DNA from 3 places in the Priestia sp. P5 genome. Region 2 is predicted to be linked to each of the others. Evidence: predicted binding sites of a transcription regulator. Region 2 holds the regulator's gene; each other region holds the start of a gene.

Evidence for each region. Region 2 encodes Rex, which represses fermentation and respiration genes when NADH is low (regulators of the CRP and FNR family bind a similar motif). Its sites were predicted from a motif close to TTGTGAAATATTTCACAA; they were not measured.
Region 1: MMB69_RS23085 (cytochrome ubiquinol oxidase subunit I) is a predicted target of Rex. The motif match lies at 6,461-6,478, and genes of this name have one in related genera.
Region 3: MMB69_RS24630 (L-lactate dehydrogenase) is a predicted target of Rex. The motif match lies at 4,704-4,721, and genes of this name have one in related genera.

The regions. Positions count from the first base shown of each region.
Region 1 covers NZ_JAKWFJ010000003.1:298,834-309,291, forward strand. The annotation lists gene MMB69_RS23065 (cation:proton antiporter) at 1-288, opposite strand, end outside; gene cydC (thiol reductant ABC exporter subunit CydC) at 515-2,263, opposite strand; gene cydD (thiol reductant ABC exporter subunit CydD) at 2,260-3,972, opposite strand; gene cydB (cytochrome d ubiquinol oxidase subunit II) at 3,972-4,988, opposite strand; gene MMB69_RS23085 (cytochrome ubiquinol oxidase subunit I) at 4,975-6,381, opposite strand; gene MMB69_RS23090 (threonine/serine exporter family protein) at 6,683-7,138, opposite strand; gene MMB69_RS23095 (threonine/serine exporter family protein) at 7,153-7,914, opposite strand; gene MMB69_RS23100 (LacI family DNA-binding transcriptional regulator) at 8,059-9,069, opposite strand; gene MMB69_RS23105 (alpha/beta hydrolase) at 9,155-9,931, opposite strand; gene MMB69_RS23110 (sugar porter family MFS transporter) at 10,122-10,458, shown strand, end outside.
Region 2 covers NZ_JAKWFJ010000011.1:4,532-14,989, forward strand. The annotation lists gene MMB69_RS26780 (transglutaminase TgpA family protein) at 1-1,587, opposite strand, end outside; gene MMB69_RS26785 (DUF58 domain-containing protein) at 1,584-2,774, opposite strand; gene MMB69_RS26790 (AAA family ATPase) at 2,785-3,735, opposite strand; gene groL (chaperonin GroEL) at 3,894-5,525, opposite strand; gene groES (co-chaperone GroES) at 5,593-5,877, opposite strand; gene MMB69_RS26805 (CPBP family intramembrane glutamic endopeptidase) at 6,177-6,905, shown strand; gene MMB69_RS26810 (YdiK family protein) at 6,902-7,129, shown strand; gene tatC (twin-arginine translocase subunit TatC) at 7,156-7,911, opposite strand; gene tatA (twin-arginine translocase TatA/TatE family subunit) at 7,927-8,112, opposite strand; gene MMB69_RS26825 (redox-sensing transcriptional repressor Rex) at 8,166-8,804, opposite strand; gene MMB69_RS26830 (ABC-F family ATP-binding cassette domain-containing protein) at 9,263-10,458, shown strand, end outside.
Region 3 covers NZ_JAKWFJ010000005.1:85,138-95,595, forward strand. The annotation lists gene MMB69_RS24610 (RluA family pseudouridine synthase) at 122-1,033, shown strand; gene MMB69_RS24615 (hypothetical protein) at 1,059-1,238, opposite strand; gene MMB69_RS24620 (methyl-accepting chemotaxis protein) at 1,381-3,399, opposite strand; gene MMB69_RS24625 (cation diffusion facilitator family transporter) at 3,540-4,415, opposite strand; gene MMB69_RS24630 (L-lactate dehydrogenase) at 4,746-5,702, shown strand; gene MMB69_RS24635 (lactate permease LctP family transporter) at 5,765-7,345, shown strand; gene MMB69_RS24640 (IseA DL-endopeptidase inhibitor family protein) at 7,955-8,485, shown strand; gene MMB69_RS24645 (hypothetical protein) at 8,734-9,003, opposite strand; gene MMB69_RS24650 (AI-2E family transporter) at 9,131-10,273, shown strand; gene MMB69_RS24655 (SET domain-containing protein) at 10,309-10,458, opposite strand, start outside.

The DNA of each region.
Region 1 (10,458 bases), on a different contig from region 2:
GGCTCCGAGCGTCACAATGCGAAACACGGGCTTTTCGATTCCTCTTACCTCTCTCATGTCTAAATTCAAGCTGCCTTCAAATAAAATAACAGCTACAGCAATCGATACAAAAGGATCAAAAAGCTGAGCAAACTGTGCTTTAGGATCAATTAAACCTAAAATAGGGCCTGTTAGCAGTCCGATAATTGACATCACGACAATTGCTGGTAACTTAAATCTCCAAGCCAGCCACTGAGATAGAACTCCTAGTCCCACTACGAGCGTGATATGTATAAGCATAGGTTCCATTGTATCTTCCTTCTCTCGTTCGCATAATGTGTATATATTTTCCCTAAAATAAACCGATGTTATACAGGAAGAAACAAACACTACCTTGTTTTACCACTTTTTCAAAAATGCTAAACGCATACCCTTTCCTTTAAATACAAGCTGTTTTCTTTCGTTCGACACATATTTTACTCGTGTTTGTCGAATTTCACGTTAGTATAAAATAATAAAAAGCCTTTAGCTTCTGCTAAAGGCTTTTTGCCGGATGATCCAATTCATATAGCTTTTGATAGTGACTGTTCGTCTCAAGTAATTCGTCATGCGTTCCTCGAATGGCTATCTTCCCATCTTGCAAAAATAAGATTTCATCCATTTTTTCCATCCCAACTAAATTATGCGTAACCCAAATTAAGGTTTTGTCTTGAAGAGTTTCAAAGATAGTGGATAACAGATGCTTTTCAGTCATAGCATCCAACCCTGCAGTTGGCTCATCTAGCATAACAATTGGCGTATGCTGAAGCAGAACACGTGCTAACGCAATCCGCTGACGTTCTCCTCCCGAGAAACGCTGACCTGTTTCGAGCATCGGCGTTTGATATCCTTGGTGCAAACCTTCCACAAGGGAGTGCATATTCACTTGCTTCATGGCCTCAATTACTTCTTCTTTTGTGGCCTCTTCATTGGCTAGTAATAAATTGTTGGCTACGCTTGTATTAAATAAATAAGGATTTTGATTTAATACAGAGATGAGTTTTGGTACATCTTCACGAACTTCAGCAACAGACTGACCGTTTAGCTGAACTGTACCTTCTGTAGGTACTAAGGAGCCTTGCAGCAACTTTAATAGAGTCGATTTTCCAGCTCCACTCTTGCCAAGAATCGCAATTTTTTCCCCTTGCTCGACTTGAAATGAAAGATCATGAATTACTGACTCTTCCTCATTACTATAGCGAAAGCTTACATGCTCAACTTCTAATCTAACCGAATTCCATGAACCTTTATAAGGTAGAGAAAGAGTATGTTTTTTCTTTTCGTTCACATCTTCCCAGTTCTTTTCCATTGCCTGTACTCTATTTAATGATTCTTCAAACTGAGGAATCTTTTCTACTGCATTAGCTACTGGCAGCAGCGCTTCAGATAAAGGAAATACTACTAAAATAAAAGCAGCAATAAACACACCTGCAAGCTCTTTATCTGCAAAAAGAGAAGCCCCAAACCAAATCATTGTGACAATTAAACCTGCTACAATAAGTTGTCCAAACAATTCTCGGTAATACGTCCATAGTTTAAGCTTACGATCCATGCCGTCTAACTCATTTTCTGTTTTGTTATACGAATGAAAAAATGACTGCTGCTGACCGCTTAACACCCAATCAGCCACTCCTAAAAAGCCGTCTGTGACCTTGGCATATAACTGTGCTTTGCTTGATTTATATCGCTTATTGGCTGCCTTCATATGCCAAAGGGAAAAAAGCGGCATCACTACTACTAATAAAAATAAATAGATGGCAATCAAACATGCAAACTTTAGGCTAAAGAACCCTAAAGATACAATCGAAATAACGTATAAAATAACAGCTGAAATTGTTGGAAGAATGGTACGCAAGAACAAGTCTTGTAAACTTTCAATATCTTCCGCGAGAACTCCTAAAACATCTCCTGTTTGATAGCGAGATGTAGCAATTAACGGTTCAATCAAATGATAAAGACGTGTACGCATTTTAGCTAAAATACGAAGAATAAAATCGTGACTGACAAGACGCTCCGCATAACGGAAAGCGGCTCGGCTTAAACCAAATGTACGCACAAGTACAATTGGAACATACACCAATAAAATCGTTTCTGGCCGTAAGGAAGAAGCTGAAATCAAATAACCTGATGTGAACATTAGCGCGCCAGCAGAACCAATCGTTAACAAGCTTAGTAATAAGATAGAAAAGATACGATATTTATATGTTTTAAAGTAGGGCCATATCCAACTTTTATATTTCATCATATCTCCTCCCCTTCATGTAAAAATTGATAGTAAGCTCCTTTTTTTTGAATCAGTTCTTGATGATTACCGATTTCTGCAACCTTTCCGTCCTCTATTACAACAATGAGATCCATGTCTTTCATCCAATGCAGACGGTGCGTAGCTAAAATGAATAACTTGTCTTGAAACATCGTTAAAATATCTTGCTTTAATTCATATTCCGTTTCAATATCGACTTGCGCCGTTGGTTCATCAAGCATAATAATAGGGCGATCGCTTAGAAACGCCCTAGCTAGGGCAATCCTTTGAGCTTGGCCGCCGCTAAGCTGCCGTCCCCCATCCCCTATCATTTCATTTTCTTTCTTAGGCATCTGTTGAATCGTAGATAAAAGTCCTGCTTTCGTTAAAGCATCTTCATAATCATAAGAACCGCCTCTGTCCTGATAAAATTCAATATTTTCTTTCACTGTTCCATTAAAAATAAATGGATGCTGAGGGATATACGTAATCTGCTTTTGCCAAGCATCTGAGCGTAAATCAACCTGCACGCCGTTTACTTCAGCAGAACCTTCTGTAGATTGTACAAAGCCGCTTAGTATATCAATAAGCGTCGATTTTCCAGCTCCGCTTTTTCCGATGATTCCAATTTTTTTACTTCCTTTAACATGAAGCGACACATCTTCAAGAGAAGATGGCTGCTCTTCGTCATACTTGACGGTGATATGCCTTATTTGAAGTTCACTGCTTTCAGTCCAAGTAGGAACATCTTCTTCTTTAGCCGACGGTTTTTCAGCCTGCTTCACAACCTTAAGTAATGCATCTCCAGATTCTTTTCCGTCCAATGTTGCATGATAATCGTTTCCAACTTCTCGTATGGGCAGAAAATATTCAGGCGCCAGCAATAAAATCATAAGTGCAGGCTCTAATGTCATCGAACCATTCACCAGCCGCAAACCAAGCGTAACAGCCACGATGGCTACAGATAACATCGTAAAGAAATCGAGAGCAAACGTAGATAAAAAAGCAATTCGGAGGGTTCCCATTGTCGCTTTTCGATAACGGTCACTGACTCTCTCAATCGTTTCAGCATGTTCCTTACTTTTCCCGAGAAATGTTAAGGTTTCTAACCCTCGAAGCGAATCTACAAAGTGGTTGGACAACACGTGATATGTCTCCCATTGGCTATCTATTTTTTTTTGTGCAGCCAGTCCGAGCAAAATCATAAATAAAATTAAAATTGGCATGGTCACAAGTAAAATAATGCCTGAAAGCCGATCATGGTACCAAACGAAAGCAAGCACTAGCCAAGGTGTAACGCTAATGGCGGCCAGTTTAGGCAAAAACAGCTCGAGATAAGCGCGAAGCTTCTGTAGACCTGTGGTGATGAGCGTCACCAAGTTTCCTGTTCCTTCATCTTTGGTAAAACGCGGTCCTAATGAAAAAATGCTTTTCATGACTATCAAACGAAGTTCCTGAGTCGTTTTGACTCCAAATTGATATGCTGTTTTTTTTACTATAAAACCTACGATCTGACGAACCATAAAGGCAGACAAAAACAGTCCGATTGCTTTTGTCTGGGAAGTTAAACTTTCACCATGAAAAAGAGCGGTAATTACTTCGGCAAGCCACTTAGCTTGAAAAATAATGGCTACACTTTGAATAGTAATAAGCCCTATTAACATGGCAAGAACCATTTTTATTCCGTTGTAAACCATTAAATTTCTACCCATTAGTACTCCATATGCTCCTTATGATCTACACGTTTTCTGAAAACGTAGTAGCTCCAAATTTGATAACCTAACACAAAAGGCAGTAACGCAATAGCAGCGTAAGACATAATTTTCAAGGAATAATTCCCTGATGCTGCATTATGAATCGTTAAACTATAGCTGTCATTGATTGAACTAACCAAAACGGTTGGGAACAATCCTGCAAATATAGAGGAAATTGATAAAATTAAGATTAAGCCAGACATAGCAAATGCCCATCCGTCTTTTTTACGTGTAAGGAAAAATCCTGCTAGTAAATACACGAAAATACCGATAAAAAATGTATATAGCATCAAGCGGCTATGATTACTGAATAAATCTGTTTCAAAAAACGTCATGCCTGAAAAGATAAGAAGTAATAAGGCATTTATAGGCAGAAGCTTCATAGCAACCTTCCGTGAACGATCTCTAATATCGTCCATCGTACGGATCGTGGCAAAAATAAGTCCGTGCCATAAGCAAAGCATTGTTAACGTAACGCCGCCTGTGATGGTATATAGATTCACAATATCCGAAAAGCCGGCATTCATTTGCATGTTGCGCTCAACAGGCAATCCTTTCATTAGTGCTGAAAATAAGATGCCGAAAATGAGCGGTGGAAAAAGACTTCCAAAGAAGATAACCCAATCCCACGCATTTTTCCACGCTTGTTTTTCAACTTTTCCTCGAAATTCAAATGCTACACCGCGGCCAATCAGCGAAAGCAAAAGAAGAACAAAAAGAACATATGACCCGCTTAATAGCGTTGCATACCAGTTTGGAAAAGCGGCAAACATAGCACCGATTGCTGAAATTAGCCAAACTTCATTTGCATCCCAAAAAGGACCGATTGTATTAATAAAAGCTCGTCGCTCTAAGTCATTTCTCCCTAAAAAACGAGACACCATTCCAATACCAAAATCAAAGCCTTCTAAAAAGATAAAACCAACAAACAGAATGGATACTAGTAAATACCAGAATTCATTAAGAGAAAACATTGTATCCCTCCTTTGTAAACGGATCAGTTGATGTTACTTTTGTATGTGCTTCGTGATCGTGATCTGGACCTTTTTTAATTTCTTTAACGAACAAGAACACCATAATCACAGCTAAAATTAAATAAAAGACTGAAAACGAGATAATAGAAAACAGCAATTCACCTGCTGTGACACCAGGAGACACGGCATCTTCCGTTTTCATATAGCCAAATACAACCCAAGGCTGACGGCCAATCTCTGTCATAATCCAACCTGCTGAGCTCCCAAGGAACGGAAAGGCAATGGCAATCGTCATAATACGTAAAAATAGTTTGCTTTCTTGAAGTTTTTTACGAGAAAGCAAGTACGTGCCCCAAATGCCTAATGCACATAATACGCCACCTAGACCAGCCATAATACGGAAACTCCAAAATGTTGTCCGAACGGGTGGAATATAATTTCCTGCTCCATATTTCGCCGTATACTGCTCCTGCAGCTCGTTCATCCCAGGAACGGAGCCTGAAAATTTCCCGTATGATAAGAAGCTTAATAAATAAGGTATTTTGATTTCGCTCGTATTTTTCTTTTCATCGGGGTGAATATTTGCTGTTACCGTCCAAGCGCCTGGACTTCCGCTGTTTTCCCATAATCCTTCACTTGCGGCCATTTTCATCGGCTGTGTTTTAACTAAGTATCCAGCCTGTTCATGACCAGATAACGCAATTCCTACACCTGAAACTAACCCTACAATAATGGCAACTTGAAATGATTTTTTGGCAAAAGCCACATGTTTTTTCTTCAAGAGCATAACAGCACTGACACCCGTAATAAAAAAGGCGCCTGTTGCAAACGAACCTAAAATTGTATGAGGGAATTCAACCCACAGCTGACCGTTTGTTAACAATTTAAAGAAGTCATTCATTTCTAAACGGCCATTATTCAGCTCCATTCCGACCGGATGCTGCATAAAAGAGTTAGCCGTTAAAATAAAGAACGCTGAAAAAATAGTACCTAGACTAACAAGCCAAATACATAGACAGTGCAGCCATTTAGGCAAACGATCCCACCCGAAAATCCACAGCCCGAGGAACGTGGACTCCATAAAAAACGCTAGCAGTGCTTCAATAGCGAGCGGCGCACCGAATACATCTCCTACAAACCTTGAGTACTCTGACCAGTTCATGCCAAACTGAAATTCTTGTAAAATACCTGTTACGACTCCGACAGCAAAGTTAATCAGGAATAAGTGCCCCCAAAACTTTGCCATCTTTTTATACTGTTCATCTTTTTTTACTACGTATATCGTTTCCATGATCGCTACTAAAAAGACAAGGCCGATAGACAGCGGTACAAAGATAAAATGAAACAGCGTCGTTGATGCAAATTGAATACGTGATAGTATGACTGTATCCATCTTCTTTCTCCTTTCATATATAAGAACATTCATCATTTCTATAGATACTTTGCTCATTTCTGAGTATCTTTTACTTACATTGTGAAACATTGAGCATAATAATTCGAGAGATATGCTCAGTATTTCACATACATATGTAATATCTCTCTTTCTATTTACATAGTATAGTCTATTTTTTTAGCTGTGCACGTACATTTTTTGAACGTTTTTAGACTAAAACGTGACTTTCTTGTGACAAAAAAGTGAAGGATCTCTTTATTTTTTTCATAAAAAAAGCACGCTCTGATTTGAGCTTGCTTCCCTACGGTCGATATTTTGCTTTCGCATTTAATTTAGATTGACGAATGATTTGGTTGATGACTTCAGAAAACACAATACCAATGGCAATTGAACCTGAAATCATAAAGGCTTTCGCTGCAAGACTAATCGCTTCATTATAATTATTTTCTACAAAGTTACGCATGGCATCGTATGCTGTTCCTCCTGGAACTAGCGGAATAATACCTGCTACGGTGAAAATAATGATCGGCGTTCGGTAAATTTTTGCGTAAATTTGACTAATAATAGCAATAAAGAAGGCCGATGCAACTGTGCTTGGAATTTCATCTACGCCATAGAACGTTAGCAAATAGTAAATGAGCCAGCCAATCATTCCGACAAAGCCACTTTTTAATAATGATTCACGTGGAACATTAAAAATGATCCCAAATGCTGCTGAAGCAATAAAACTTGTAATTATCTGCTCTACGATATGCATATGATGCCTCCCTTCTATAGAAGCGTAAATACAATGGCAATACCTGCACCAATAGCGAATGCCGTCAGAAACGCTTCTGCTCCTTTTGATAATCCAGACAGTAAATGTCCCGCCATTAAGTCTCGCACTGCATTGGTAATGGATAAGCCAGGAACGAGAGGCATAACGGATCCAATAATAATTTTATCAATTTGCGTGCCTAGTCCTGAAGCGACTAAAAGAGCTGATAAAAGTCCAATAACTAACGAAGCGGTAAACTCAGCAAAAAAGCGAATCGGAATAAGACGGTGGAAATACACCACGGTTAAAAATCCGAGACCTCCTGAAAACATAGCTGGAATAAAGTCCGTCCATAAACCTTGAAACATGATTAAAAAGCATCCGCTAGAAATGGATGCAGCTGCAAGTTGAACCCATAGTGGAAAAGCTACGTTCGTTGCTTCAATTTCTTGTAGCATTTCATACGCTTCCTCTAAGGAGATGTTTCCTTGACTGATTGTTCTTGAGACGCTATTTACCATGGTTACTTTTTTTAAATCTGTCGTTCGTTCGGAAATACGAATTAACTTCGTTTTCGTCGGTTCTTTCGTTTCAAGTGAAAACATAATCCCTGTTGGCGTCACATAGCTGTGGGATTTTTTTATACCGTAAGACGCTGCAATCCGCATCATTGTGTCTTCTACTCGATACGTTTCTGCTCCGCTTTCTAACATAATTTTACCTGCTAGTAAGCTAACGTCCATAATTTCATATTTATCTAATTTTTGTTGTGTCATCAAATCGCTCCAAACATATTAAAGCTTGGTTTTTTTCCCTACAGCATACAGTGTATAAGAAAGAGGGAAGTGGACGCAATGGTTAATGCAAAAAAGTGTGGACTTTTTGTCTCACACTTTCAGGAATAGTATATACATTCCTTATCAATTCATACGTTTTGTGGTCTCACGCTCTACTAATACAGGTGCCATTTTATACTGTATCTGATCTATTTCTTGCTGATCCTGAATTTGCTGAAGTAATAGGTTTACTGCTTTTTCAGCCATTTTTTCCATCGGTTGACGGATAGTTGTTAGTGGAGGATGCGCTTCACTAGCTTCTGTAATATCATCAAACCCTATAACAGATAAATCTGCTGGAACGTGAATCCCGTTTTGCCACGCACAGTGTATCACTTTCAGAGCGATGTAATCCGTAGCACAAATAAGCGCAGTTGGAGGCTCTGGATGATGAGCTAGCTCATTTATAAACTGATATAGTTCATCTGAGTTATTCATATCTTCTTTCACAAACTTTGCGTTTGCTGACGGTACATACTGATAAAAAAGAGACAGACGGTGCTCGACTCCGCTTACAGCTTTTCCAACGAACCCTATATTCTTATGACCAAGGTCCGTTAAGTGAGCAACAGCTAATTGCATTCCCACCGCATCATCTACATGTACAATCGGCCAAAGTGCAGAAGAGGCGTCTCCTGTAAGAGAAACGTAAGGCGTTTGATATTGTTTTAATACATCTACAAACGGATGCTGAGCAGCTACATAGTCTAATAAAATGACCCCATCAAACCAATGGTTCATCATAACATTTAATTGACGCTCAGCCGTTGTTTCTTCGTAATCCGTGTGTCCAATAAGAACGTCCATCCCTCGACTTTGGACTTGTTGCTGTACCTTTTTTAATAGTTCAATTAGAAACGGATCTTTTAAATCTCTAATTAATATCCCGATAATCCCTGTTTTTTGGGCCCGCAGAGCTGCCGCAAATGGATTCGTCTGATACCCTAAATGAGCTGCTGCTTTTAGTACTTTTTGTTTAGTTTTTTCACTAATTTTAATTTTACCGTCTTTATTATTGAAGATTCTTGATACAGTAGCTAATGAAACACCCGCTTCTTTTGCTACTTCTGTAATCGTGACTTTTTTTCTCCCCATTCGTACCGACTCCCATTTCCTTTTAGTCTATCGACCATTTCTTTATTATACTACTAGAAGCCGGCACCACTGAAAACTATCTTCCCTACTTTTCACTAAACAGCCACTTTAACACATCTTGAATTTTTTGATCCCAATATGCCCAGTCGTGACTTCCTTTTCCTTCTTCATATGTAAAACAAATAGGCTCTTGCTTACAGCGCTCGGAAAAACGTTTATTTTCCTGATATAAAAAATCTTCCGTTCCACAGCATTGATAAATACGCGGAGTCACTTCTCCATAGCGCCGGCGATTTTCAAGCAGCCAAAAAAGATCATCCTCAGGTCTAATAACAGGCGGCATGCCAAAAATCAAAGGATAATCTAAGAGCTGAACTTCTCCTCGTCCTCCAAGCCCTTCAACGTCCATCACTCCTGATAAACTGGCAGCTGCAGAAAATTGATGTGGTTTGCGAAACGCCCATTTTAAAGCGCCGTACCCTCCCATAGAAAGACCAGCCACAAAATTATCTTCTCTTTTTTCCGATAAAGGAAAGAATGACCTAGCCAATTGAGGAAGTTCTTCTGTTACAAACGTCCAATACTTCTTTCCATAAGCCATATCTCTATAAAAGCTGCGATCTACATTTGGCATTACAACTGCAAGTCCTAATTCTGATGCGTAGCGTTCAATCGAAGTTCTTCTCATCCATATCGTATGATCATCAGAAAGACCGTGTAATAAATAGAGCGTAGGGTGTTTCTCACTTCTTATATTGGTTTGTAAACCAATCTGAGATTTTGTTTGCTGCGGTATCAAAACGTTCATTGAAGTACTTATTTGCAATACTTCTGAAAAAAAATCACATTGAATAAACGCCATATTTCTCTTCCCCCCTACTTTTTCTTCCCTATTGATTGATAACAAAACGTACATAATTCATATAAAAGTTAAAAAAATAGTTTGATTATTTATAATTTTTAGTTTAACATAAAAACATCTTTTATGAAAACGTTTTACGTATAACGTTTTTTCATTAAAATAGTGACTGCGATTCAAAGGAGGAATTTATATGGGGATAGTAAAAGTAACTTCTGACGAGTATAAGGAGCAAAAAGGAAATCTGTTTTTCGTGATTTTCATTTCATGTGCAGCTGCTTTTGGAGGGTTGCTTTACGGCTATGACACAGCCGTCATTTCAGGAGCTATTGGGTTGATGGAAGTGCATTTTAATCTTAGTCCAACGATGGTAGGTTTTGTTGTATCTAGTTTGCTGCTCGGTGGTGCTGTTGGGGTACTTGCTTCAGGAAAACTGAGTGATCGATTCGGTAGAAAAAGCATCTTGCTTTTAGCAGCTTCTTTATTTATCGTATCCGCAATTATGCAAGCGCTATCTTCATCCATCTCTT
Region 2 (10,458 bases):
ATTATTTTGTGTGATTTCATAGGTTGTCCACTTACTACTTCCTGAAATGACGGTGGCATCACCTTCTGTATAGCCCTTTACCCACCGAGCAGGAATATCTAATGAACGAAGCAGCACAACCATAGAAGTAGAGAAGTTATCACAGTACCCTCTTTTTGTATCAAACAAAAATTGATCCACATAATCTTTATTTTTCGTAGGAATTGGAACATTTTCAGTATCATATACATATGGATTTGATCGGAAGTATTCTTCAACGGCTTTCGCTTTTTCATAACGATTGTTCTTATTTTTTGTTACCTCACGAGCTAAATCCTTTACTCGTTTCGGCAAGTTAGCAGGAAGTTGTGTATACCTTGCTATAAATTCGTTATTATTCTCTAAACTCTCTGCCTTTTTTTCCTCTGCTTGCTGAAGAAGTCCAATATCAAATACAGGGTATTTATACGTCATCTCATACGATTGAACAGTAACAAGCTTGTCATTTTGATAAGGATATAATTTTTCATTTGTCGGGGTAACATCGGTTTGAATGCCATTTTTTAAGGTTAGCGACAGCAGTTGAGGAACATGCATAAGATGAACAGAAGGCTGCGAATAGGTAACTTCTGCTTTTCTTACTTGTCCTGCTACACTTGAGTCATATTGAGGGAGTAAGTTTTCATTTCCTTTAAAGGGTACTTTTTCTTCCTCTTTAGACAGCTCCCACCCCTTACCTGTATAAACATCTTTCGTTTCAATACGCCAATAGTGCTCATCCTCTACTTTGGCTGTAAACACAACCGTATCATCATTAACAAACGATCCCCCCAATTTAGAATCGTCCATATCATAGCCAATTCGTTGACCGCTTGCAGATTCTCCCTGTCCTTGATTTGTTGTATGCGCTGTGATAAAAGGTACGGGATCTGGCCACTGTGGCCCTGGTTTAGGAGCAAGATAAGCCAGCACAATGACGATAGCTAAAAAGCTGCCTAAAAAAAGAAACGATCGTTTTCTATTTTCTAAACGCTCAGTGCTCGCAGCTTTTATGCGTTCAGGATTTATGCGAAGCATGGCTACTAATAAAAATCCAATAATGGTCACGCGAATAATAGCAGCTCCCGCATCGTAAGTAGAAAAGGTATCCAACACGGTAATATACAAAATAGTTAAGAAGAAAAAGAAGAAAATTCTTTTTTGATAAAAGATCCAATATCGAATTAAATAAGCCATAATCCAAAGCAGCACAAAAAATAAAGTGCTCCTCATTTCAAATGATAAATTCGCTATATTCCACTCCATGATACTTTGTGCATCTGACTGAAGAATCTCCAAAAGTCTCGGAAGCCAGTCTGAAGAAAAGAAGGCTCCTTGGAAATAGAGATTGTGAAGCGAAAACAAAATAAACAATATACTCCCTAACGTCATCACGATAAACGGCAAGCGAAACGTTAAACACAAAAAACAGTAAGCAACAAACAATATAAAGTACTGAATTTGATTGGTATCCGTCACTTCATTTAAAGGAAGAAGCCATTCCACTAATAAAAAGAATGCTCCCGCGTACAATAAGATGTTTTTTACATACAAAGCTGATTTATTCACTTATTTCCGCCCTCACTTCCTTTAGATGATAGAGGAAGAGGAATATTAACGACTTCAATCGTTAAAGCAGAAGATTGTATTCCATTTACAATAACCGTCTCTTCGTCACTAAGCCCTGCTCCTTCATCTTTAACGACAATTATTGATGCCTTAGCATGCAGACTCAGCTTAGATTGAACCTGCCCAATGAGAGTCCCTGTAACTTGACTGACAATGACCATAAAAGAATGCTGCTTTTGAATGGCAATACCCTTAAATTCTGTTTCGAATACTCGGTTGTTCACAGGCTGTGCACGCGCTAAGTGATACAACAGGTTATCGGTCTCACTTTGTTCAGAGGTTTTGGGTGAAAAAAGTGCATCTCCAGCTAAAAGAAAATCGATTTTTTTACGCTTGGTTTCTTCATGAATGAGCATGGATGCCAGAAAGCTCATTCGTTCTTCAAAGTATAGAGAGCTTATAACATCTGCAATGATAATCATACTCCGTTCATGGTAATGACCAAACTCTTTAGAAATCAACGTAGCTTTACGAGCCGTCGCCTTCCAATCGATAGACCCTAATCGGTCACCCGGCTGGTATTCTCTAATGCCTGTCACTAACGTAGTAGATTGATTCCCCGTCGAAACTTCATTTTTTCCTTCTTCTATTCCCGCTAAAAGAAACGGGATATCTATCTCATGGATTTGAGGATACACGACAAACCGCTGCTGCAGTGGATAATATGCCTTCTTTTTTACAATTCCTAATAAATCACTCATTTCAATCGAAATCGTAAAAAATTCATATTCTCCTCTTTCTACAAACGATCTTTCATACGGAATAACAGCGTTTCGTTGAAAAAGCGGATAAATTGTTCTTTCTTCTTGATCTAAAAGGTTACTCTCCTCTTTCACTGCTGCCATATAAACAGGAAAAGCCGAGGAGCGTGTAATGTGAATGTCATACGAAAGATGATCTCCAGCGAATCGAGGCTGTAGCTTCACATCACGAGTAACATTCCACTTCTTTAACGGATAAAGCAAAACGGCTGCCGCATATGATCCAAAAGGTAAGAAGCTATAAAATAAAAACCAGCTGACAAAGCCCCCTTGAAACATCGCGTAAGAAAACGTAGCAGCAAAGATGCAGAATAAAACGAACCAGTCTCTACATTTATTCCATATCACTTTTATATACTGTTTCATAAAGTACCTCTTACCTTTTAACAGGTACTTTCGTATCAGCCATAATTTGCTTCATCACATCACCCGCTGTTAAGCCGCTGTACTGGGTATCAGATCTTAGCGTTAATCGATGTGCACACACATACGAAGCAAGCTCTTGAACATCATCAGGAAGACAGTAGTCTCTTCCCTTCACTAAAGCATATGCTTGAACGGCCTTCATAAAGGAAACCGTTCCACGAGGACTAATACCTAACGAAATATGTGGATGAGAGCGCGTTTTGCGAATGATTTCGATGATATAGTGCTTAATCGCATCATCTACATAAATACTGCTTACAGTTTTTTGAGCCTGTACTAATTCTGGAATGCTCATAACGGGTTTGACATCCTCAAGATTAACTTGAGTCGATACGCCGTTTAAAATTTGAAGCTCCTCTTCCTGCGTAGGATACCCCATGCTTAATTTGAATAAAAATCGATCCAGCTGCGCTTCCGGCAAATGATAGGTCCCATCAAAATCAACAGGATTTTGAGTAGCCATCACAAAAAAAGGCGCTGGAATTTCCCGGGTGATACCATCGGTTGTTACATGATGCTCAGCCATTGCTTCTAAAAGCGCCGATTGTGTTTTAGGAGAAGTCCTGTTAATCTCATCAGCGAGCACAATGTGGCTCATGATAGGACCTGGACGAAAATGAAATTCCATGTCTTTTGGACTGTAAATAGAAACACCTGTTACATCGGACGGCAGCAAATCAGGCGTGAATTGAATTCGTTTAAACTCGGCATCAATCGATTTGGCCAGTGCCTTCACGAGCATCGTTTTCCCCACACCCGGCACATCTTCAAGCAAAATATGCCCCTTTGCAAGCAAAGCAACCAAACTCAACGTAGATACATGACGCTTTCCGATTACAATTTGATCAATGTTTTCTAATACTTGATTTAATTTATTATTAATATGATCCAGCTGAATCAACGAAGCTCCCCCTTAAAACTCAGTTAAGCCTTGAGTTTAGTATGTTTTTCAATAAACATAGTACTATCTTAACAAATTTTAAAAAAATCTGAAAATATTAATGCACGCAAAAAAGCGACCAAGTGAGTACTTGGTCGCTTTTTTAGGTAGGGCAGTGATTACATCATGCCGCCCATTCCACCCATGCCGCCCATATCAGGCATTGCAGGTGCTCCGCCTTCTTCTGGCTTATCAGCAACAACTGCTTCAGTTGTTAAGAACATAGCCGCTACAGAAGAAGCATTTTGAAGAGCTGAACGCGTTACTTTTGTTGGGTCAACGATACCAGTGTCTAGCATATTTACCCACTCGCCAGTTGCAGCGTTAAATCCAGTTCCAACTGCTTCGCCTTTTAGACGCTCAACGATTACTGATCCTTCTAAACCAGCGTTGTGAGCGATTTGACGTACAGGCTCTTCAATCGCACGTAATACGATGTTGATACCTGTAGCAGTGTCACCGTCAGCTTCGATGCTTGCTACTTTATTATAGATATTTACTAATGCAGTACCACCACCAGCTACGATACCTTCTTCAACCGCAGCACGCGTAGAGTTTAATGCATCTTCAATACGTAATTTACGTTCTTTTAACTCAGTTTCAGTTGCCGCCCCAACTTTAATTACAGCTACGCCACCAGCAAGTTTTGCTAAGCGCTCTTGTAATTTTTCACGGTCAAACTCTGAAGTTGTTTCTTCAAGCTGAGCTTTGATTTGGTTTACGCGTGCTAGGATATCTTCTGCGTTTCCTGCACCGTTTACAACTGTTGTATTTTCTTTTGTTACAACAATTTTAGAAGCGCGACCTAATTGATCGATGCCTGCTGTTTTTAAGTCAAGACCAAGCTCTTCAGTGATTACTTCTCCGCCTGTTAAGATTGCAACGTCTTGTAGCATTGCTTTACGACGATCACCGAAACCAGGAGCTTTAACAGCTACAGCTGTAAATGTACCACGAAGTTTGTTCACAACTAATGTTGCTAAAGCTTCGCCTTCTACGTCTTCAGCGATGATTAATAGAGGCTTGCCTTGTTGAACAACTTGCTCTAATACTGGTAAGATTTCTTGAATGTTACCGATTTTTTTGTCTGTGATTAAGATGTATGGATCATCTAATACAGCTTCCATTTTATCTGAATCAGTTACCATGTAAGGAGATGCATATCCACGGTCAAACTGCATACCTTCTACCACTTCTAATTCAGTTGTGAAACCTTTTGATTCTTCAAGTGTGATAACGCCGTCGTTACCAACGCGCTCCATTGCTTCAGCAATTAATTGACCTACTTCTTCGTCAGCTGCTGAGATAGCCGCTACTTGAGCAATTGAATCTTTACCTTGAATTGGTTTAGAGATTGCTTTTAGTTCTTCAACCGCTACAGCTACTGCTTTTTCCATACCTTTACGGATACCCATTGGGTTAGCACCAGCCGTTACGTTTTTAAGACCTTCTCTGATCATTGCTTGCGCTAAAACTGTTGCAGTAGTTGTACCGTCACCAGCAACGTCGTTTGTTTTGCTAGCAACTTCCGCTACTAATTTAGCACCCATATTTTCAAATGCGTCTTCTAATTCGATTTCTTTTGCAATTGTTACACCATCATTTGTAATAAGCGGTGAACCGAATTTCTTTTCCAATACAACGTTACGACCTTTTGGTCCAAGCGTTACTTTTACAGCATTTGCTAATGTATCTACACCACGTAGCATTGCGCGACGTGCTTCTTCGCTAAATTTAATGTCTTTTGCCATGTTCTTTGACCTCCTCAAGATGTTCTTAATAATCTATTTTTTACGTATGATAAGTTTGTGGTTAAAATTAGCCGATTACAGCTAAAATATCGCTTTCGCGTAAAATTAAGTATTCAGTACCTTCGTATTTCACTTCAGTACCCGCATATTTTGAGAAGATGATACGATCGCCCGCAGCTACTTCTAAAGCTACACGCTCACCGCTTTCTAATACTCGGCCTGTACCTACAGCAACAATTTTACCCTCTTGTGGCTTTTCTTTTGCACTGTCCGGTAACACGATACCGCTTGCTGTTTTTTCCTCAGATTTTACAAGTTCAATCACTACGCGATCACCTAATGGCTTTAACAAGTGAAACAACCTCCTCAAATAATATGTTTACATTTTTATTAGCACTCAACCTCGACGAGTGCTAACACAATTATTATATTAAAACAAAGTGGGTTTTTTTTGCAAGTATTAAACAAAAAAAATTTAAAATTTACAACAACTACATATAATAGTCTTAGATTTCGACGATTTTGAGAAATAAAGCATTCTTTTCTCTGTTCAATAATATGTATGTTACAATACGAGCAAGAAGAAATTACTGACTTTACAGTACTTCTTCGACATATATACATAAAAACCTTTTAAAGGAGTATAGAAGATTGGAAAAACGTTATTGGTATGTTATCCTCACCTACATCCTTATGCAGTTTTCAGGAGTTATTGGTATACCGCTGTTAAAATTAACAGGAATGTTTGATCAATATCCAGTTCGAACAGCGAATGTCATGCTTTTGACTTATTGGACCATCATTAGCTTTATCCTTGGTTTACTTATTGTCTTACTGCTGCTGCGCCGTGACATGTCCATGCGTATAGAACATGCGGGAACAACGGTAACTGTGGTCTGGTCAGTCCTTGGAGTGTTCCTGGCTATGGCTGGTCAAGCTGTAGCAGGTATGATTGAGCACGCTCTTGGCATTACCCAAGTATCTGAAAACACACAAAATATTGTTAATCTTGTTAAAGCAACGCCGTTCCTCATTGTCGTTACGTCTGTTATTGGACCAATTCTAGAAGAGATTATTTTTCGAAAGATTATTTTCGGCTCTCTTCACAAACGATATAATTTCTTTGTCTCTGCATTTATTAGTTCCCTTATTTTCGCTGCCGTACACTGGGATTTTAAACATTTGCTCGTGTATACAGCCATGGGATTTGTTTTTGCATTCCTTTATGCAAGAACAAAACTAATTATTGTACCCATTATTGCTCACGTGTTGATGAATACAATCGTTATTTTATCTCAAACTATTTTTGCAGATAAAATTATAGAAATGCAAAAGCAAGCAGAACAAATGCAGTTTATTTTTGGAGGCATGTTTTTATGAAGAATATCCCTTTAACACGAGGGTTTATTTATATTATTATGGGGGTTTTATTCACCTACCTGGCTATTCAAAATGCTCAGGAAACCGTGTGGAATTTCCCCACAATCTTATTTGCACTCGTAGCCGCGTTCGATTTCAGATTTGCGGTTCGCATTTTTATCTTGCACTATAAAATTAAAAAGTTGCAGCAGCAATATAAAAATCAAGATGATTCATCTAAATAAAAAAACCACTGTTTCAGTGGTTTTTTTTACATACTAACATCTTCTCTTTCTTGCTCTGCCCTTGCCTTTAACACTTTGCGATACGAAATGCGGGAAATAATGATGCTGATTTCATACAAAATTAAGAGCGGCACTGTCACCATCATGTGCGAGAGCAATTCCGGTGGTGTAATAAGTGCGGCAATAACTAGCAGTACGAAATAGGCATACTTTCGAATTTGAGATAAAAACATAGGCGTGATAATTCCTAATCGCGTCAAAAACATGACGACAACAGGAAGCTGAAACAACAGCCCAAAAGGCAGTGTGAGCTGCATTAAAAAAGAAAAGTATTCATTAATGCCAATCACTTGGTTTACATTCAGCTCATCAGAAACGCGCGTCATAAAATCGACGACAAATGGAAACAACACAAAATAAGAAAAAGAGACACCGCCGATAAAGAGAAAAATGGAAACAGGAATATATCCAAGCGTTACCTTACGCTCTTTTTCATATAAACCAGGACTAATAAATGCCCAAAGTTGATACAGTGCAACAGGAGCTGCAAGTACACAGCCAATAATAACAGCAAACTGCATATAAATCTTAACTGGATCTGTTAGCCTAAATGCATTCATCGTTAAATTTTTTGCCTCATCAGCATGCTGTAAATAGACAATAACCTTATCCGCTATAAAAAAGCCAGCAACTGTGGCAATGACAAAGAAAAATAAAACAATTAAAATGCGTTTTCGCAGCTCTCCTATATGATCATATATTGACATTTCTTGTTCGGTCATACTATGATCACCCTTTTACTCTTTGTCATCTACTTGACGCTGTTTATCTTTTTCACGATCATCTGATGCACCGCTAGCGGCATGCTTAAACTCTCTAAGCGTTTGCCCGACTGATCTTCCTAGCTCCGGTAACCGTTTCGGCCCAAAAATAAGCAGTGCTACAATCGCAATAATAATCCAACTGCCTGCTCCAATCCCCATATTCCCACTCTCCTTATTAATTTAGACTTAAGGAAATCGTAACACAGTCCATCTTATTCAACAGGATAATTTTTCAAAAAGTAGACAAGCGACTGTAATTCTACAGCCAGATCAATATGATGCAGTCGAATCTCATCCGGTACGTTTAAGCGTGCAGGAGTGAAGTTTAAAATCCCTTTAATTCCGCAATTCACTAAACGATCGGTAATTTGCTGAGCCACAGTGGCAGGAACTGTTAAAATCGCCACTGAGATATCATCACTCATATAATCTTCCAATTGGTCAAGGTGATAAACCGGCACGTCGCCTACTTTTGTACCGACTTTATCTTCTATCACATCAAAAGCGCACTCAATTTTGGTGTTATTATTTTTAATAAAATTATAATTTAAAAAGGCCGTTCCCAGATTCCCTACGCCAATAAGTGCTACTTTCGTTACTTCATCTTGGTCTAACGTTTTACGGAAAAATGTAAGTAAATAATTCACATTGTAGCCGTATCCCTTTTTCCCTAATGCTCCAAAGTAAGAAAAATCCCGGCGAATAGTAGCAGAATCAACTTTCACTGCCTCACTTAACTCCGCTGACGAAACACGCTGTTTACCAGAAGCATGCAAGTTTTTTAAAAAACGATAATAAAGCGGCAATCGTTTAGCCGTTGCTTGTGGTATTTTTAATTGTTCAGTGTTCACGTTGTACCCCCTCAGTTCATGTATGTCATTACTAACATTTTCAAGTCATATTGCATTACCTTTCACAAAGCCTCAACCGCTTTGAGGTAGCGCTTCCAATTCTCTCTCTTTTCTCTTGTTTTATATATACTCCGCTTCACACCCCGACGCCTTTTGTCTATCCAGCACTACTTAAAGTCGGTAGCTAGAACGAAGCAATTAGCCCTTCAAAGGATCCGTTTGTTAGTCATGACGGATTTTCTACATCCATCATATATAAGTTCAGAGATGCACTTATCTCTTATTTTAACATAGTATCCTGTATAAAATGTGCAGGTAAAATCATTTTATTTCATGAATCAAAACATTCGCTTCATCATTTGTTCTTGTCCCTCTGCAAATTACAAACGCTTGTAGGAAGAACTTGTAGTTGAAAATATGTTAAAATACACTATGGATATACTACTAGAGGTGAAAAAATGATTATTCTACAATTGAACGGTATTACAAAATACTATGGGGCAGAACCCATTTTATCGAATATAAAGTTAGAAGTACAATCAAAAGACCGCATTGCCCTAGTGGGACGAAACGGTGCTGGTAAATCAACTTTATTAAAAATTATTGCTGAGCAGCTTTCTTATGACAGCGGAGAAATTATTAAACCTAAAGGTGTTTCCATTGATTATATGGGACAAGATACAGTTCTTGAGTCAACACTCTCCATATGGGAAGAAATGATGACGGTCTTTGCTCCGTTAAAGAAGATGGAAAAAGAATTACGTACGCTTGAAACAAAGATGGGCGATCCAGACATTTTTAATGATTCAGTTCAATACGAAAAACTAACCAAAGAGTACGATCAGCTTCAAGTAACGTTCAAAGATTTAGGCGGCTATCAATATGAAGCGGATACACGATCTATTCTTCACGGTTTCCGTTTTTCAAACTTTGACTATAGCACCCCTATTTCCTCCTTGAGCGGTGGACAAAAAACGCGCTTGGCTCTTGCAAAACTGCTTTTAACAAAGCCAGACTTGCTTATTCTGGATGAGCCTACCAACCACTTAGATATTGAAACTTTAGCATGGCTGGAACAGTTTCTGCAAGGGTATGAAGGAGCTATTTTAATTGTTTCACACGATCGTTACTTCCTTGATAAGGTCGTAAATCAAGTGTATGAAGTCACACAAAAAACAACGGTCAAGTACACGGGCAACTACTCTAAATACCTTGTACAAAAAGCAGAGCGATATGAAAAAGAGTTGCGTCAGTACGAAAAGCAGCAAGATGAAGTCGCAAAACTAAATGATTTTATTCAGCGAAACATCGCCCGCGCATCGACTACAAAACGTGCGCAAAGCAGACGTAAGCAGCTCGATCGAATGGAGTTAATAAATCGACCTAACGAAGGCGAAAAATCAGCTAGTTTTTCGTTTGAAATTGAGCGTCAAAGCGGAAATGAAGTCTTAAACCTCGAAAACGTGTCCATCGGATATGATGAACACAAATACGTCGTCCAAGACGCAAACCTTCGGATTAAAAAAGGTGAAAGCCTTGCGTTGGTTGGCCCTAATGGAGTTGGGAAATCTACGTTATTAAAAGGTATTGTGGATAAACTAAGTTTCAAGACTGGAACCATTTCTTTTGGCTCAAACGTAATGGTTGGTTATTA
Region 3 (10,458 bases), on a different contig from region 2:
CTCTATTTAGCATAACATAAACATAAAACGAGAACTTCAGGTAGTTATTTCCTCCTAATTATTTACAAGTTCTTTTAAAAGATTAAAGGATATTTACTAGTATGTAAGGAAGGGATTAAATATGAGTATACACGGCCAATGGCTAGAAGATAAAATCGCAAAAAATGATGCAGGGCAAACAATTGAAGATTATTTAAAAACGAAATGGCGTATTCCTAAAAAAACGTTGCATCAGTTTCGGATGAATAAAAATGTGCTTGTAAACGGTGAGCCTTTACCATGGAGAAACACTCTTAAGGAACATGATAAAATGTCACTCCCTTTTTTTGAAGCAGAGCCTAATGAAATAACACCTTACAATGTTGATATAGAGATTTTGTTTGAAGATGAGCATGTACTAATCGTAAACAAACCAATAAATCTAGATACTCATCCTTCATCAGAGCAAGACCAAAAAACTCTTTTAAATGCTGTAGCTGCTTATTTTCAAAAAATAGGCCTCAAAACAAAGCCTAGACACGTTCACCGTTTGGACAGCGATACATCAGGTGCTATCTTATTCACGAAGCATTTTGTAGCAAGCTCTGTGTTTGATCAGCTGCTGGCTGAACGTAAAATTAATCGGACTTATATTGCGCTCGTCCAAGGAATCATAAAAAAAGAGGACGGAATCATCAATGAACCCATTGGACGTGATCGTCATCACGCTACAAGAAGAAGAGTATCTAGAACGGGACAAGCTGCCAAAACACGTTATCAGGTGTTAAAACGCAATACGACAAAAAACGAAACGCTTATTGAACTTTCGCTCGAAACTGGACGCACTCACCAAATTCGTGTTCATATGAGTCACATTGGCCACCCGTTACTTGGTGATACTCTTTATGGAGGAAAGAGATTAAAAGATCAGCAGCAAGCTTTACATGCCATTAAGCTTTCTTTTATACATCCGTTTACACATCAGCGCGTGTCAGCTGTTGCACCTCCAACTCAGCAAGTCTTTGTGCCTTACAGCAAGTTGCTTTCCTATTAAACATAAAAGAGAGGTTAACACACAACTAGCTAAAGGCAAACAATATAGAAGAAATACGCTGAACCGCTTGAGACACCGCTGCTGATTTCCGTGCAAGACTTCGCTTTCCGCGAGCGGCCGGTGAGCCTCCTCGTCGCTTATGCTCCTGCGGGGTCTCACCTGTTCCGCTTTTCCCGCAGGAGTCTTCGTCTTGCCCTCCCATCACCAGCTAGAAGCAGCCACCTACATGAAACTTGCGTCCACCATATCAATAAAAAAATCCGAACGAGTTAAATTCTTTATCAAGAATCTCAATTCATCGTTCGGATTTTCTTTTAACTAAAATACTTTTGTCCTAGCCTTTTTTTCTATTGAATTTTAAACTGACGAATCAAGTTCGCCAATTCTTCACTAATCTCTTGCAGATGTTCAGCTGATTGAGAAACAGTAGAAATAGCTCTAATTTGTTCTTCTGTAGAAGCGGTAATTTCTTCAGTTCCCGCTGCTGATTGCTGTGCAATAGCCGCTATGCTTTGAATGGCCGCTACCACGTCTTCCTTATGCTCATCGATACTGTCCATGCTGCTTGTCACATGTTCGACAGCCGCCGCCACTTGTTCAATCGTAGTTGCAATTTCATGAAAAGCGCGTTCTGTATCTCCTACCACAAAGTCTTGAGACTTTGAAAGCTCTTCTGTACGGTTGCATTCTTCACGCGCAGCAGCGACTTCACCTTGAATCGCTGCAATCGTATGGCGAACTTGTTCAGTGGCCTGAGAGGACTGTTCAGCAAGTTTTCGCACTTCTTCAGCTACTACCGCAAATCCTTTGCCATGTTCTCCTGCACGAGCTGCTTCAATACTAGCATTTAATGCAAGTAAATTTGTCTGATCTGAAATACTATTAATCGTGAAAATAATAGATTCAATTTTTTTCATCTTATTTGTTAACTCTTCCATTACAGCTTGAACAGCGTGAATCGTTTGAGACGATTCAGTGGTTTGGTTGCGAAGGAGCTGCATCTGTTTTAAACCTTTTTCATTGATGCTTACAGCTTCAATCGTCATTTTATTAATCTGTGCATTTTGTTCAATGACTTCTTCAATTTGCGAAGATAAACTCATCGTTTTATGATTAGTAGAGTCAGCGTCAGAAGCTTGCTGCGTGGCACCGCTGGCAATCTCATGGATAGCCCGGCCGATTTCCTCACTGGATGCAGTTGCTTCTTCGGATACGGCACTCAAGTCTTCAACAGACGTTTTTACTGTCTCAACAGACGTCTGAACCGTGCCAATCAATGTTTTCATTTTGGCTACCATATCATTAAATAAATGAGTAAGCTCACCAATTTCATCTTTTGACTTCGTCTTCACCTGAACCGTTAAATCGCCAGCTGTTACTTTGGCTACTTCATTTTTCAAACGGCGAATCGGATTAGTAATAATTCTTGAGAAAAAGATGGTTAACACCACTGATAATAAGATGCCAATTAACGCAATCCAGACAATAACAGTCAGTAAATGATGAGCGCTTGAGAGCATTTCATTATAAATAAAGGCATTTCCTATCTTCCAATTCGTCCCTTCGAGAGTATCATATGCCATCACTCTCTCTTCACCTTGAAAGGTATACTTCATGAAATCTCTATTCCGGTCTGCTTCGTACATTTTTTTCATAAATGGCTGATTCATTAAATTTTTCCCAGCTTCTGTTGGATGAACGAGCGCTGTGCCATTTTGATCAAATAAAAATGCATACCCCCCGTGATTTACTTCTGCTTTACCTACAATGTTTTTTAATGCATCTAAGTCTAAATCAGTAGCTATAACGCCCAGCACATTTTTAGTATCTGGATCTAAAATAGCCTTTGCAATTGTCACGACCGTCTTTTTGGTTGCTGCATCTTCATATGGATCCGTATAAATAACCTCATTAGGTGATTCTACTGCTTGTTTGTACCACACCCTTGAAGTCGGATCATAGTTTGAACCAAACTCTTGTTGAGGAACAGAATACATTCCTTTATTTTTAGTGCCTATGTATTCAAGTGCTAGGTTTGGATACTTTTCTTTAAACTGTGTAAACTCTTTTTGAACTGTGTTCCATGTAAAATACGGATTTTTCTCTTGGTTTGTTTGACCTCCTTCCTGCTTAACAAAATTAACAATTACATCGTTTTCACTATACGTCAGCAAAGAACGACTATACATGTCTAAGTACGTATGAATCGTTTCTTTTAACTCTTTCACTTGACTTTGAGACTGAACTTCTACATCTTTTTCTATTTGCGTTTTGGTAAATTGATAAACAGCCCCTGAAACAACTAATAATAAAATAGCTATAAAAATACTAAAAAATACTACGAGCTTTGCACTTAACCTCTTCATTCCCTCACCCTTCTACAAAAATCTTTATATTACTAATAACGGCTTTTCATTTTCATTTTTGAAGAAGTTTTTGTGATTTATTTCAAATTCCCGCAAAATAAAACCAGCGCATCCTTTCATAACGAAAGAACGTGCTGGTTTTATTTTTGCTTTTCGTATGCATCAGGTTCAATATGAACAAGCGTATCTTTAATTTGATGCTCATCGTTCATCATATGTTCAATTTGATCAGCAATTTCATGGCTTTTGATAACATTTAAATGGGGATCTACTTTAACAGTTACATCAATTACGACTTGATTACCAAGCTTGCGCGCTTTCACATCTTCTACTTCTTTTACACCTTCTACAAGCTCGATGCTTTCTTTGTAGTGCCCTAACTTTTCTTCATCAAATCCGTCCGTTAAGGAATGAGCCGCTTCTTTAAAAATCTCGATGGCTGTTTTACAAATAATAATTCCCACAGCAAAAGCAGCTACCACGTCCAGCCAGGGCAAGCCGAATTGTGAGCCGAAAATTCCCACAACAGCCCCTATACTCACAAGTGCATCAGACAAATTATCTTTAGCAACCGCATATAAAGACTGGCTATCAAGTTTTTTAGCAAGCTTAATATTATATCGGTAGACACCACCCATAACAGCAGCCGCTCCAAGACCTACCCAAGCAGCCAGTAAATTAGGCGCTTCAGATTTGTCCATAAATAATGACTGACCCGCATCGACCAATACTTCTAGTCCGATGACCATCATGATAAAAGAAGCAATAAGTGAAGAGATATGTTCCGCTCTGGAATGTCCATAGGGATGATCATTATCGCGAGGTTTTTTAGAAATCTTTAAGCCGATTAAGACGGCAATTGATGCAATAATATCTGTAACATTATTAAGACCGTCGGCTTTTAATGCAGAGGAAGCGGTGATACCCGCGATAATAAGTTTACATGCCGATAAAAAGATATATGATAAGATACTAACCCAAGCGCCTTTTTGGGCTTGCTCATAGTAGTTCTCCATCCCTTCAACTCCTTTATTAAAAATAAGCAAACTTAGTGTAACAAATGGATTTCGTGTGGGTCTATAGAAACATTATTGGCTGTTAACATACAAATAGAGAATGTTAAACTCTTTAGCTTTCTGCAAAACAAGTTGCCTTTACTCAACACTTTAAACGTTTAAGATCTTTCTAAATGTGGCACTTCATGTAGAAGAACCTTTTTTTAAATCACCCTGTAAAATTGTTTACTATTTTTTAAGGTGTGATTTTTATCACAGCCGAGGGTATTTATTCTTGTTACACTAATATTGTGAAAAACATCACAAAATAAAATTCAAAGGATGATACAAATGAAAACACAATTTACACCAAAAACACGAAAAGTTGCCGTTATCGGAACTGGTTTTGTTGGCTCAAGCTACGCTTTTTCAATGGTGAATCAAGGTATTGCCAATGAATTAGTGTTAATCGATATGAACAAAGAAAAAGCAGAAGGCGAAGCACGCGATATCAATCATGGAATGCCATTTGCCACACCGATGAAAATCTGGGCTGGAGATTATAAAGACTGTGCTGACGCTGATTTAGTAGTTATTACAGCGGGCGCTAATCAAGCTCCAGGGGAAACACGCTTAGATCTAGTTGAAAAAAATGTTAAAATTTTTGAATGCATTGTAAAAGATATTATGAACAGCGGATTTGACGGCATCATTTTAGTGGCAACAAATCCAGTTGATATTCTCGCACACGTTACACAAAAAGTATCAGGATTACCAAACGAACGGGTAATTGGTTCAGGAACGATTCTTGACACAGCTCGCTTCCGCTACTTGTTAAGCGACTATTTCGAAGTAGATTCTCGCAACGTCCACGCTTATATTATGGGGGAACATGGAGATACGGAATTTCCTGTTTGGAGCCACGCGCAAATTGGCGGTGTGAAGCTTGAACATTTTATCAATACTGCCGCTATTGAAAAAGAACCGGATATGCAGCATCTATTCGAACAAACCCGCGATGCGGCTTACCATATTATTAATCGAAAAGGAGCGACTTATTACGGAATTGCAATGGGGCTTGTACGCATTACCAAGGCTATTTTAGATGATGAGAACTCTATTTTAACGGTATCTGCTTTATTAGAAGGGCAATACGGTATTTCTGATGTGTATATCGGCGTGCCAGCTATCATTAATAAAAACGGCGTGCGTCAAATTATTGAATTGAATTTAACTCCTCACGAACAGCAGCAGCTAGAGCACTCTGCTAGCATTCTTAAGCAAACTCGCGACAGAGCTTTTGTATAACATCTAAAGATTTTTGCGGGGGACTCCCCCGCTCCCTTGTTTTAAATATGTAGTAGAGGTGTATGAATATGACGTGGACTCAGGTATATAATCCGTTAGATAATATTTGGCTTTCTGCACTAATTGCACTCATCCCCATTATCTTTTTCTTTATTGCTTTAACTCTTTTGAAATTAAAAGGACATATTGCTGCCGGTATTACGGTGCTTCTTTCTATGATTATTGCTATTTATTTTTATGATATGCCTGCCTCAATGGTTTTAGGAGCCACAGGCTATGGGTTTCTGTATGCACTTTGGCCCATCAGCTATATTATTATCGGAGCGGTGTTCTTATACAAGCTAACTGTCAAAAGCGGACAGTTTACTACCATCAGACAATCTATTATTTCAATAACCGATGACCCCCGCTTGCAAATGCTGCTTGTTGCTTTTTCCTTTAATGCTTTTTTAGAAGGGGCAGCGGGATTTGGAGCTCCGATTGCCATTACAGCAGCGCTTCTAGTTGGACTTGGGTTCAAGCCGTTAAAAGCAGCAGCGCTATGTTTAATTGCTAATACAGCTTCAGGAGCGTTTGGCGCCATGGGGATTCCTGTAATTGTCGCAGGACAAGTATCTGGCATAGATCCAAAAGAAATTGCTCATTTTCTTGGCACGCAGCTTCCGATTATTTCTTTTCTTATCCCTTTTTTACTTGTCTTTATTATGGATGGGATAAAAGGATTAAAAGACGTATGGAAAGCAACGAGCATCACAGCCGTTTCCTATGCACTGACACAGTATTTAACTGTTACATACATCGGCCCTGAACTTCCAAATATCACATCTTCTATTGTGAGTTTGCTTGCTCTTGCTTTTTATATTAAACGAATAAGCCCGGCAGCAGCTAAAGGCTTCAGCCTGTCACCAAAACAGATTTTAAAGGCTTGGTCTCCTTTTATTCTCTTAACGATACTCGTTACGGCTTGGAGCATTTCTTTTGTCAAAACGATGCTTGAACATATGAACCTGCTTATTAACGTCCCATTTTTACACAATCACGTAATTAAAGCAGCGCCTTTAGTAAAAAATCCTACGCCTTACGCTGCTATCTTAAAAATAGACGTATTTGCAGCAACAGGTACAGCAATTCTTATCGCTTGTGTCCTTTCAGTTTTCTTGCTTAACGTATCACCAAAAGTGGCATGGACCACTCTTTTAGAAACCGTAAAAGAATTATCAAAACCTATTATTACTATTATGATGGTCATTGCTTTTGCTTTTATTTCAAATTATTCAGGACAGTCTTCTACACTTGGATTGGCGCTCGCTACATCAGCTGCTTATTTTCCATTTTTATCTCCATTTCTTGGCTGGATTGGCGTATTTCTAACTGGGTCTGTCGTATCAAATAATGCGCTGTTCGGCAACTTGCAGCTAACTACAGCTCAGCAAATTAATGTCTTGCCAGTTATTCTCGTAGCGGCCAATACTGCCGGCGGCGTGATGGCTAAAATGCTTTCTCCTCAATCAATTGCCGTCGCTGCCGGAGCAGTGGGACTGGCTGGAAAAGAAAGTGAACTGTTTAAATACACGCTCAAATACAGCATGGGATTTTTGATACTAGGAGGATTTGTTACCTTTTTATTGGCTTGGTGGTTATGATAAAAAAGCGCTAAAAAACTGTTATTACCTTGTTTCTTTCATTTAAACAAACGTTTGATTATATAAAAAAGTCCCCAGTTAGCGCTTGGGACTTTTTTTATTCTGAATTTCTCCTCTTTGAGGGGGCATCTCCTGAAGATCTCTGTACTTCATACCTGCTATTCCACTTTTTTCACTATGTGTAATGCCTTTCATCATTTCGCCTCCGCTTAATCTACCCTACTAAAAAGCTGAAAATGGCAAAAGAAATATGCCTAAAAAAGAAAAAAACAGTTTTCACATTCACTTTTTCACCGTTTTATCTTTATTTTTCTGTATCGTAAAGGTATTAAGTTTCTTTTATTACAGTTTTGTTACAAACAATCCTTTTGTAACAAAAAGATTAAAAAGCAGAAAGGAACGCCTAAAAACGTTGATAAATCAGCATTTAACTGGTAATTCCCTTACTATATCTATTTTAGAAACTAGCAAAAAACTAAAAAAATTTAAGAAAAAAAGACAAAACACTTTCTTTTATTACAGATTTATTGTAATATAAATGTAACAAAAGAAATATAAAACACATAATTGTTACATAAATAAGGTTAATTAACTAGGAGTGAGTTAGAAATGAAAAAAATTGGACTAGTTTTATCATCAATCGCTATTTTCTTTACACTAAGCACTGGAGTTACAGCACAAACAACATCTACAACACTAACGGATGCAAATGCTGTCAAAATTGCAGCTAGTGCCAGCAATCATTTCTGGAGTGCTCTGCACGGTTATAAAAACAAACCATGTACAGAACGTACATTTGAATATAAAGGAACTGAGTACGTGTATCTTTGCCCTGAATTTGATACAAAAGCTGAGCTATCAAGCTACTTATCTGAGACATTTACAAATAGTGCAGTAGAAAAAGGATTAACAAATTACGGCTATATCACATATAATGGCAAACTTGCACATCCAATCGGCGACGGATTCAGCATGTTAGAGTGGTCAAAAGCAAAAACAAAGCTTGTGTATCAAACAGCAACAGTTCGCTCTTATGAATTCACAGTTCCAACTGTAGATGGCGGCAGCGTAAAACGAACTGTCACATTCTATAAATCTAATTCTCAGTGGAAAGTAAATAAATTTGACGCTGTTCAATAATAAAAAAAGCAGGCCTGCTTGAGCAGACCTGCTTTTTTCTTTTTGATCGATAGCATAAATAAAACTTCTACTTACAGCGCTCTAATAGCTGTAAATAGAAGTTGAGATCACAAGTTTAAGTAAATCAAATTTTGTCGAATCCTGTAGAAACAGTGATAAGTTACGTTTTATATTACAGGCTAAATTGCTTATTGTCAACATAATTCAGCAAAAAGATAGGGCAATATATTCAGAGCATAATAAAGACATTAACTTGGATTTTGTTCATGTTCCTCTGGGTTATCATGTACAGGATGCGCGCCTGGAAATAATCTTTGCGCTTTTTCATGAAGATTTTTGTTTTCATAATTAAATGCGCTATACGTTCGCTGCCCTTCTTCCCATGAAGTAGATTTCCCCAGTTTTTGATTAACAGGAGAGCCGAAAGGACCGTCTGGAAATTCTTCAGCGGTTATATACTCATGGCTTTTTTCTACTGTAGAGAAATCATCATACGATGGTTGTTTGTCTTCTTTCAATGATTTCACCCCTTCTTTCTAGAAGATTTTCTACTAGTATGCACACTTCTTTGTAAAAAACCCTCTTAAATTAGTCTAAATCAGGGTATGATAACTATACATTTATTTTTAAAAGGAGTTGAACAGCTTGGAACCTAGACCTCAGAAAGGAACTTTTTTCCGAGAAAAAATCTTAAATAATAAATTTGTTGTATATACAATTATTATTTTTATTCTCAGCATGACTATTTTTTCATTATCAAAAATCGGATTTATTTTAATTCCTATCTCTATTTTTATTAAAACAATTGCACTGCCGATTATCCTAGCAGGAATTTGCTTTTATTTATTTAATCCGCTTGTTGACTTTTTAGAACGAAAAGGTGTAAAACGAATTATTTCCATTCTTGTTTTATACATAGTGATTATCGGCGCATTAGCCATTATTATTTCATCGGTTATTCCGCCTCTAAAAAATCAAGTTGACCGTCTTATTGATAATATCCCAGAGCTGACGCATGACGTTCAGCATGCGGTGACGAACCTTTCGAATAACCGATATGTCGAACAAGGTCTTCAGTCGGCTAACACGGACCTAGATAAGATTTCCAAAGATGCATCAAAACACTTGAGTAAATATGTTTCTGGATTTTCAAGCGGTATTGTAAACTTTGTCGGCACCATTACAGAAATTATATTATCGGTTGCCGTTTTACCCTTTATTCTTTTTTACTTATTAAAAGATGGGAAAAACTTACCTAATTATATTGTAAAACTGCTTCCAAACCGATCTCGTTCTGAAGCTAAATTCATTTTAGCCGACATGAACCACGCATTAAGCGCATATATTCGCGGGCAAATTTTTGTTGCGATTTGTATAGGTGTACTGCTTTTCATTGGCTATCTGATTATTGGGTTAGATTATGCATTACTTCTAGCGATTATCGCCATGGTAACCAACGTTGTGCCTTACCTTGGTCCTATTATCGCCATTATCCCAGCCATTATTATTGCGTTTATTACCTCTCCTTTCATGCTTGTAAAACTAGCCATTGTCTGGGCAGTTGTTCAATTGCTTGAAGGTAAAGTAATATCTCCGCAAATTATGGGAAGAAGCCTAGACATTCACCCGATTACAGTCATTTTTGTCATTCTAACCGCCGGAAACTTATTCGGAATCATCGGTATCATTTTAGCCGTCCCTGGATATGCCGTTTTAAAAGTTATTATTACGCATATTTACCAATTTATCCGTTTGAATTCTACTATGTATCCAGATAAAAAAGCATAATAAAAAGCCCATCGAAAATCGATGGGCTTAACTTTTTACTTTTGCTCTTCTTCATCTTCACGATCAAACCAAAGGAGCTCTTGATCATCTTCATCTCCATTATAGTTGATGAGAATTTCTTCTCCTGCTTGGATATCCGTATATGCATAAAAATCAAAGGTATGATTGTCAAAATTAATTTCATA